One region of the Brevibacillus sp. BD137 genome, then DNA from elsewhere that is predicted to be linked to it. Evidence: riboswitches for the same ligand, from Rfam matches in the RefSeq annotation. Region 1 holds a riboswitch; the other holds the start of a gene.

Region 1 (4,387 bases):
TCGGATTGCAGACACTTGGAGCATGTTCGCGTAAGTGGAGTTTCGATATAGACGTGGCTACAGTCTTGTTGAATGAGCCGCAATTGTTGTTTAAATTGCTCTAGCTCAGCCTCTAGTCGAATGATCTTCTCGCGTAAACGACTGGCTTCCTCCATAGGCATCCCCCTTAATTACGACTGGTACAAACGGCTTCCTTGTTCGCGGAACTCACGCGATTTTTCCTGCATCCCTTCAAGAATGGCGGGATCTTGGGCAGATCCTTGTTCATTAGCAATGTGACGAATGTCGTGCGATATTTTCATGCTACAAAATTTAGGCCCGCACATGGAACAAAAATGGGCGGATTTGGCGGCTTCTGCTGGCAACGTTTCATCGTGATATTCGCGGGCGCGCTCTGGGTCCAGGGACAAATTGAATTGATCGTTCCAGCGAAAATCAAAACGAGCTTTGGATAAAGCGTCGTCTCGCTGTTTTGCCCGCGGATGTCCTTTTGCGAGATCAGCGGCATGCGCTGCGATTTTGTATGCGATTAAACCGTTGCGGACATCCTCCTTATTAGGAAGGCCGAGATGCTCCTTGGGCGTTACGTAGCAGAGCATCGCTGTTCCGAACCATCCAATCATGGCAGCGCCAATCGCTGAAGTAATGTGGTCATAGCCGGGTGCAATGTCTGTCGTGAGTGGTCCAAGTGTGTAAAAAGGGGCTTCATGGCAAATAGATAACTGTTTATCCATATTTTCGCGAATAAGATGTATCGGGACGTGACCGGGGCCTTCAATCATGACCTGTACGTCGTGTTCCCACGCAATTTTTGTGAGTTCTCCCAATGTTTCAAGCTCCGCGAACTGTGCCTCGTCATTCGCATCCGCGATAGAGCCAGGACGCAGTCCATCCCCGAGGGATACACAAATGTCATAGGCCTTCAGAATTTCACAAATTTCAGCGAAATGCGTATACAAAAAGTTTTCCTCATGATGGGCCAGGCACCATGCGGCCAAAATGGACCCACCGCGTGAAACGATGCCGGTAACACGGTTAGCTGTCATGGGGATGTAGCGCAAAAGAACGCCAGCATGAATCGTGAAGTAATCGACGCCTTGTTCCGCCTGCTCAATCAAGGTGTCTCGGTAAACCTCCCATGTCAAATCCTCGGCTTTCCCATTTACTTTTTCAAGTGCTTGATAAATCGGGACAGTTCCGATTGGAACGGGGCTGTTGCGGATAATCCACTCCCGCGTGGTATGTATATGTTTTCCCGTCGAGAGGTCCATAATGGTGTCGGCACCCCAACGAACAGACCAAATCATTTTTTCGACCTCTTCTTCCATCGAAGAGCTGACGGCTGACGTTCCGATGTTGGCATTGATTTTGACATGAAAGTTGCGGCCAATGATCATCGGCTCGCTTTCCGGGTGATTGACGTTAGAAGGAAGGATCGCACGTCCAGCGGCGATTTCTGCCCGTACAAATTCAGGGGAGACACCCTCGCGAATGGCAACGTATTCCATTTCCGGTGTGATGATATTTTTTCGGGCATAATGAAGCTGGGTAACATTTTTGCCTGGCTTTGCCCGTTTTGGTTTGTAGTCCTCTCGAGGGAAAGTGGGGAGGGTGGCAGCCTTTTCTTCATTTCGGATTCCGTCGTCGACTAGTTGTGGTTCGCGACCGACATACGTTTCCGCATCATTTCGCTCATCGATCCACTGATGGCGAATGGAGGGCAGTCCGGCTTGAATGTCAGGAACGTAACCCGTTGCGGTATACTCGCCACTCGTATCGTACACGCGAAGAGGAGGATTGGGTGTGGAGCCAGACAATCCTTCGGTAGGATGAAGGGAAATCTCGCGCATCGGGACACGGATGTCCGCACGACTACCTGTTTCGTATACTTTGCGACTGCCTGGAAAAGATGACACCAATGACATAAAAAAACCTCCTTGTTTTGGTTGCACGAAAGTGAGAACCGTTTAGGGAGGCGAAAGAAACTTCCGCGAAAAAGCGCCGCATAAACAATATGCGACGCCAACGCGAGAGTAGAGAAGAAACGGGTATCCTAAAGATACGCGTAACTTTTCGTGTCGTATATGACATTCCTCCGCTGGCATTACCCAGTTCAGGTTCAACGGTCGATGGCACAGTACCATCCTCTCAGCCTGGTGAATCCCAAGCTCCCGTGCTTTTTTATTTTGGATTGCAAGAATAGGATAACGGGAAGTCCATTTAAATTCAAGGGAAATTTTCCAGAAGGAAATTGCAGGTGTGCAACACATTTTCCTCCCCCCTATTCTCGTGAATCGGACTAAAACTGTTTCTGTAGACCCACATGATTCCGATCTGTTACGATGAAGTTCGAAAAAAAGCAACTGCTTCCAGCGCTTTGATATTCATCGTTGTCGAAGCAGGATGGAGAAGTATTTTGAGGTGATGAGGTATGGATGTTTATTCGGATCTAAAACAAGGAGAACGTGGAGCGTGGGTGAGTATTTTCGCCTACATTTTCTGCTCTGTATTAAAAATAGGAGTTGCGTATGTCACTGCGTCAGAAGCTTTAATGGCCGACGGTCTTAACAACTCAACAGATGTTGTCGCATCGATTGCTGTTTTGATCGGGCTGCGTATTGCAAGGAAACCACCTGATAAAGATCACCCGTATGGCCATTTCCGGGCCGAGACGATTTCAGCACTTGTCGCATCATTTATTATGCTATTTGTCGGAGTTCAGGTTATTACGAATGCTGTACCATCCTTGTTTGACCCGAAAAATTCAGCTCCTGACCTGTTGGCAGGGTGGACAGCACTTGCGACTGCGGTCATTATGCTTTTCGTCTATCGCTACAATAAAAAGCTTGCTATCAAAACAAACAGCCAAGCACTAGATGCGGCAGCCGCTGACAACCGTTCAGACGCATTCGTCAGTATCGGGACGTTTATCGGGGTGGCTGGCGCACAGTTTCAATTGCATTGGCTCGATCCGTTAGCTGCTTTTGTTGTTGGTCTCATCATTTTGAAGACTGCGTGGGACATTTTCAGGGAAGCAACCCACCGTTTGACAGATGGGTTTGACGAGAGCGAGCTTGCGGACCTGCGGGCTACGATTTCCTCGATTTCAGGGGTTAGGGATATCAGTGACATCAAAGCCCGCTACCATGGAAGCAGCGTGCTGGTTGATGTTGTGATTCATGTAGATCCAGGTCTGAATGTGGTGGAGAGTCACACCATCACCGAAAAAATTGAAGAACAGATGCGCAAGATTCACCGCATTAACGCCGTTCATATCCATATTGAACCGTGTAGAAAAATGGCGCCTAGCTAGATTCCGTCCTGGGAATACAAAAAAACCTGTCCAGTGTGGGCAGGTTTTTTTGTATGCAGCTAACCAGAAGTAGCCTTCTTTTTGCGGAGTGTTTTGGTTGTAGAAGTAGTCGTAGTCTTTTTCGGACTGGCTGGTGCCGCCTTTTTCGATGCCTGCTCTTTTTCGGACGAGGAGGCAGCGGTGGTGCGTTTTCGCGCAGGCTTTGACGGGGTTGGTTCTGGCTCGATTTTTATAGGCATAGTGGCTTGACCAGCTGTAGATTCCAAGCTTTCTTTTAGGGCCTGCATGAGATCGATAACATTGGTTCTTGCCACGGTAGGTGCAGTGGCGATCTCCTGACCCTCCAATTTTTTCTCAATCAGTTTTTGCAGGTCGGATCGATATTCATCGGTATATTTTGCCGGATCAAAAGGGATCGTCATATTGCTAATGAGCTCAGTTGCCATCTTCAGTTCGTTTTCGGCCAACTGTACAGTGGCTTCAGGCAAGGCAGGTACTTGACTGACGGGACGCACCTCATCTGGATAGAAGATCGTCTCCAGCATGATGCAATGTTCATACAGTCGGATAACAGCCAGGCTTTGCCGATTGCGCATCGTCACCTGTGCAACGCCGATTTTTCCTGTCTGTTCCATAGCGGATCGCAGCAAGGCGTATGCTTTTTCGCCAGTGTCCTGTGGAGATAGGAAATAGCTCTTATGAAAATAAACGGGATCGACCTCCGACAAGTCTACGAAGTCGATAATTTCAATGGCTCTGCGTGTTTCTGGCGTAATGGCTTCCAGATCGTCATCGTCGATCATGACAAAATGTCCTTTTTCGTATTCGAAGCCACGGACGATTTCGCTCGTATCGACCTCGCGTTGACAGTGCGGGCACATTTTCGTGTACTTGATCGGGGTATTGCACTCTTTATGCAGTTGACGAAAGCGAATATCGCGCTCTTCCGTTGCAGTAAACATACGAACAGGTATATTGACGAGGCCGAAGCTGATTGAGCCCTTCCACACCGTATGCATGCGGATACCTCCTTCACAGTTATTTTTGTATAGTATCTGTATCCGCTTAAAAGAA
Region 2 (4,387 bases), on a different contig from region 1:
CATAATGCCGTCATTCGATATGATTATCGCGCGCAGGCTCCATTTTTTACGTACACCGATGATCAAGGCAAGCAACATCGGGTATGGTTTGAGGATGCGCGGTCGATTCAAGCAAAGTTCAATCTGGTTAAACAGCTCGGTTTAAGAGGCGTCAGCTACTGGAAACTCGGTTTGCCATTTCCGCAAAATTGGTTGTTGATCGAGGAGAACTTTCGTGTCCGTAAACGTGCATAGTCATCTGGCGTACATTCCAACGCGGGTTGTACGCCTTTTTTTTGAATGAAAAATCATGGTATGATGAAGATGACAGGAAGGAAAAGGGGAGAAATCATGGGAGAATGCAAATTGGATCACAGCCATGAGGATGTACTCAAAAAACTGGCAGAACAAGCTCCACATTTATCAGAGTTACGTGTGAGTCAATTCAAAAATCAGTTGGATGGCGAACTCAGCCAAGAGCGTCTAAATAAGCTGTTTCATTTATTGAAAAAGTATGACCTGGCAAGCCCCGAGGAGCGCCAAGAGCGCGAAAAACAAATGGATCACTTGTTTGGCTAAGCTTTATACATACGTTTTTTGTTTTGCCCCCGAGTGGGAGAATCAGGCTGGAACCATGGTTCCATGCAGCGAGGAGTAACGATGGACGACAGACTCTATTATCAGGATGCCTATACAAGTACGTTTTCGGCCCAGGTAACAAAAACTGGTGTCGAGCAAGATGGGACACCTTACGTGGTACTGAATCAAACGGCTTTTTACCCTACTGGAGGCGGACAGCCTTCCGACCTTGGTGTATTGGAAGAGATTCGTGTGGTAGATGTGGAAGAGGTAGACGGTGAAATTCGTCATCGACTGGAGGCTCCCTTGTCCGAAAGCATAGGGGAAGTAACGGGGCACATCGATTGGGACCGCCGCTTCGATCACATGCAGCAGCATGCTGGCCAACACATTTTATCTGCGTCCTTTCTGGAAGTCGTGCAAGCGGAAACCGTTGCCTTTCACTTGGGCAAAGAGCGCGTCACCATTGATGTACGACTGGATGAGTTGACAACAGAGGTATGGGAAAAGGTAGAAAAGCGCGCGAATCAGATTGTTTTGGAAAACCACCCCATCCTTGCACGGTTTGTTGATGACGAGGAATTGGCAACGCTGCCCTTGAAAAAACAGCCGACTGTTACCGAAAATATTCGTGTCGTGATGATTCCTGAGTTTGATTACAACCCATGTGGAGGAACACATCCTGCGCGCACGGGCGAAGTCGGGATGATCAAGATCTTGGGCTGGGAGCGACATCGCGGAAACATTCGTCTGGAATTCATCTGTGGCTGGCGAGCTTTGCGGGACTACAACCAAAAGCAAGCTGTCGTTCGCGATACAGCGAAGCTGCTCGCTACTAATGAAGGAGAACTGATCGCACAGACGGAACGCCTCCTTGCAGAACGCGACACCTTAAAGGCAAAATTGGCAGAAGTGGATAAGCAGCTCCTGGAAGTAGAAGTCAATCAACAACTAGCTGCTGCTAGCCAACTCGGTCAGTCGCGCCTCATTATGTGTACCTTCACAGACAAAACCATTCAACAGCTTCAGCAGTTCGCACAACTGGCTACTGCTCTGGCGCCAGATGCGATTTGCCTCTTGGCTGCTACTACCGAAGATAAAATGCAAATCGTGTTTGGTCGTGGGCAAGAAGTCAACGTAGCCATCAATCAAGTGTTGAAAGAAACCTTGCCGGTCATTAACGGAAAAGGTGGGGGAAATCCTGCGATGGCGCAGGGTGGCGGTCAGTCAGTAGTGGATGCGGAAGAAGTATTGTTGCATGCACGCAAACTGCTGGAAGCCTCACTGTTGTAAATGCATTCGATTCAAGAAATGGAGGAAACAGCGATGAACTGGAATCCGGGAGATATCGTTCGCGTTGCGCAGCGAACTGGTGAATATATTGCAGAAGTATTGGAAATTCACGATTCGAAGCTGCTGGTTAAGGTGCTGGCAGTTACCAAATTCCCGACGCAAGGCGATTTGCATTCTTCCTACGAAGTAGATGTGCCGCTGTTTCACCAGCGTCCAGCGCTGTCGTACATGGAAAAATTCATGACGCCTGTTCAAGGGCTCATTCGCTATAATGGAGCGATTCCCGACTACAAGGAATCTGTCCGACAAGCGATGGAGAGAGAAATGGAAAAGCTTTCGAAAATGGCAGCTTGGGCAGAGCGTTGTCTCGTTGAGCTGGAAAAGATGCATAAGGAAGCCTTTACAAACACGAAATAGAGTGGTACTGTAGTACTCGAATGTACGACAATTGCATAGCTTTACTACCAAACGGGGGCCAAGCAACGTTGGCTGAGATTGTGACGAGTGTGTTACTGACCGTTGAACCTGACCTGGGTCATGCCAGCGGAGGAAGAGGTATTTGGAATCAGTATCACGTGTCGCATCCGAGCGGAACTATGCTTGTTTGTGCGCATGTATGATAAGATGACACTCAACCATCCGAGGCGGATGGTTTTTTTATGCCATTCGTCCGGTGAGATGGGATGGGTATACGGCTTCTTCTGTTTGTCTGAATCGACTCAGGCAGGCGAGAGAAGCCGTTTTTTTTCCAGTAGAAGGAGGTAATCAATGATTGTTCAGCTGAATGGGAAAAAAGTAGAGTTGGCGGAAGAGATCACGACAGTGCGGGCTTTGCTCGCTTCTTATTCCCTGCAAGAGAAGATTGTTGTCGTTGAGCGAAATGGTGACATTATCGATCGCTCAGCGTACGAGCAAACACCGATTGCAGACGGAGATCGCATAGAAATCGTTCATTTTGTCGGAGGAGGATGATCATCATGATGGATACATTGAAAATTGGATCGTACGAGTTTCGCTCCCGCTTGCTTCTGGGGACTGGTAAATTCGCTGACTTGGATACACAAGGGAAAGCGGTAGAGGTGTCGGAAGCAGAAATTTTGACCTTTGCGATTCGTCGCTTGAATTTGGAAAATCCGCAAGAACCGAACTTTTTGGAACAACTTGATTTGAAAAAATTCACCCTGCTACCAAATACAGCAGGTGCCTATACAGCAGAAGAAGCAGTGCGCATTGCCCGTTTGGCTAAAGCATCTGGGCTGTGTGACATGATCAAGGTCGAGGTTATTGGAGACCCGAAAACACTTCTCCCTGACCCGATTGGCACACTCGAGGCTTCGAAAATCTTGGTGGAAGAAGGCTTTATCGTGCTGACCTACACCAATGACGACCCGATTCTTGCCAGACGACTGCAAGAGGTTGGCGTACATGCGGTTATGCCAGGAGCGTCGCCGATTGGTTCCGGACAAGGGATTGTCAACGAAAACAACCTCCGTTTTATCATTGAGGATGCCAAAGTACCGATTATCGTAGATGCAGGAATTGGTTCGCCGGCAGATTGCGCGAAAGCGATGGAGCTGGGTGCTGATGGTGTCTTGTTGAATACAGCCGTCGCTCTCGCTGACAATCCAGTTCTGATGGCAGAAGCGATGAAGCTCGGCGTGGAAGCAGGTCGCAAAGGCTTCTTGGCAGGTCGTATCGCGAAAAAGCGTTACGCGTCCGCGAGCAGCCCGGTCGAAGGGATGATTGAGTAGCGTGGATCGACTGACAGAAGCGGTAGAATCGATCGCCAGCCGCAAAGAAGAGCTGTTCGCTTTATTGGCAGAGCTCGTTTCTCATCCGACTGTGAGTCCTCCCGCGCGAAACAGTGATGCCGCACAAGGAGCAATCGCCGACAGGCTGCAAGCGATGGGATTCGAGGTAGATCGCTGGACGGTATATCCAGGAGACGACAATATTGTCGGTCGGTTATCAGGGAGTGCCTCAACCTACGCAAACAGTTTGATTGTCAACGGGCATATCGACGTGGCTGAAGTCGGTGATGACATCGGGTGGACCTATCCACCTTTTGCTTTGACACACGGCAAGGATGGGCGCCTGTACGGCCGTGGAGTTGCGGATATGAAAGGCGGACTCGCAGCGAGCTTGTTTGCGATCCAAATGCTGCGCGAACACGGAATCGAGCTTCAAGGCGATCTGCTCTTTCAATCCGTCATCGGAGAAGAAGCGGGTGAAGCGGGGACATTGGTCGCTATCGAGCGTGGCTATCAGGCTGACTACGCCGTTGTAGTGGACACGAGCAATCTGCAAATGCAAGGACAGGGCGGGGTCATTACAGGCTGGATCACGATTGAGAGTCCGACGACGCTGCATGACGGAATGCGTGCACAGACGATTCATGCAGGTGGACGCGTCCGGGGAGCTTCTGCCATTGAAAAAATGACGAAGGTGATCACCGCACTACAGGAGCTGGAGCGGGACTGGGCTGTCATGAAGTCCTATCCCGGCTTCCCGCCTGGCAGCAATACGATCAATCCTG

The links. A riboswitch is a leader RNA that binds a small molecule or an ion and turns the genes downstream of it on or off. The one in region 1 is predicted to bind thiamine pyrophosphate.
Region 2: it holds a riboswitch for thiamine pyrophosphate, as region 1 does, so the genes downstream of both, thiS (sulfur carrier protein ThiS) here and thiC (phosphomethylpyrimidine synthase ThiC) in region 1, are expected to answer to the same signal.

The regions. Positions count from the first base shown of each region.
Region 1 is NZ_JAOTNO010000001.1:246,445-250,831, reverse strand. Features, by position in the region: gene ODZ53_RS01425 (hypothetical protein) at 1-155, opposite strand, end outside; gene thiC (phosphomethylpyrimidine synthase ThiC) at 171-1,925, opposite strand; TPP riboswitch at 2,073-2,185, opposite strand; gene ODZ53_RS01415 (cation diffusion facilitator family transporter) at 2,432-3,313, shown strand; gene ku (non-homologous end joining protein Ku) at 3,373-4,332, opposite strand.
Region 2 is NZ_JAOTNO010000002.1:437,991-442,377, reverse strand. Features, by position in the region: gene ODZ53_RS05395 (glycoside hydrolase family 18 protein) at 1-234, shown strand, start outside; gene ODZ53_RS05390 (hypothetical protein) at 331-558, shown strand; gene ODZ53_RS05385 (alanyl-tRNA editing protein) at 640-1,851, shown strand; gene kapB (kinase-associated lipoprotein KapB) at 1,885-2,268, shown strand; TPP riboswitch at 2,310-2,420, shown strand; gene thiS (sulfur carrier protein ThiS) at 2,620-2,823, shown strand; gene ODZ53_RS05370 (thiazole synthase) at 2,829-3,602, shown strand; gene ODZ53_RS05365 (acetylornithine deacetylase) at 3,595-4,387, shown strand, end outside.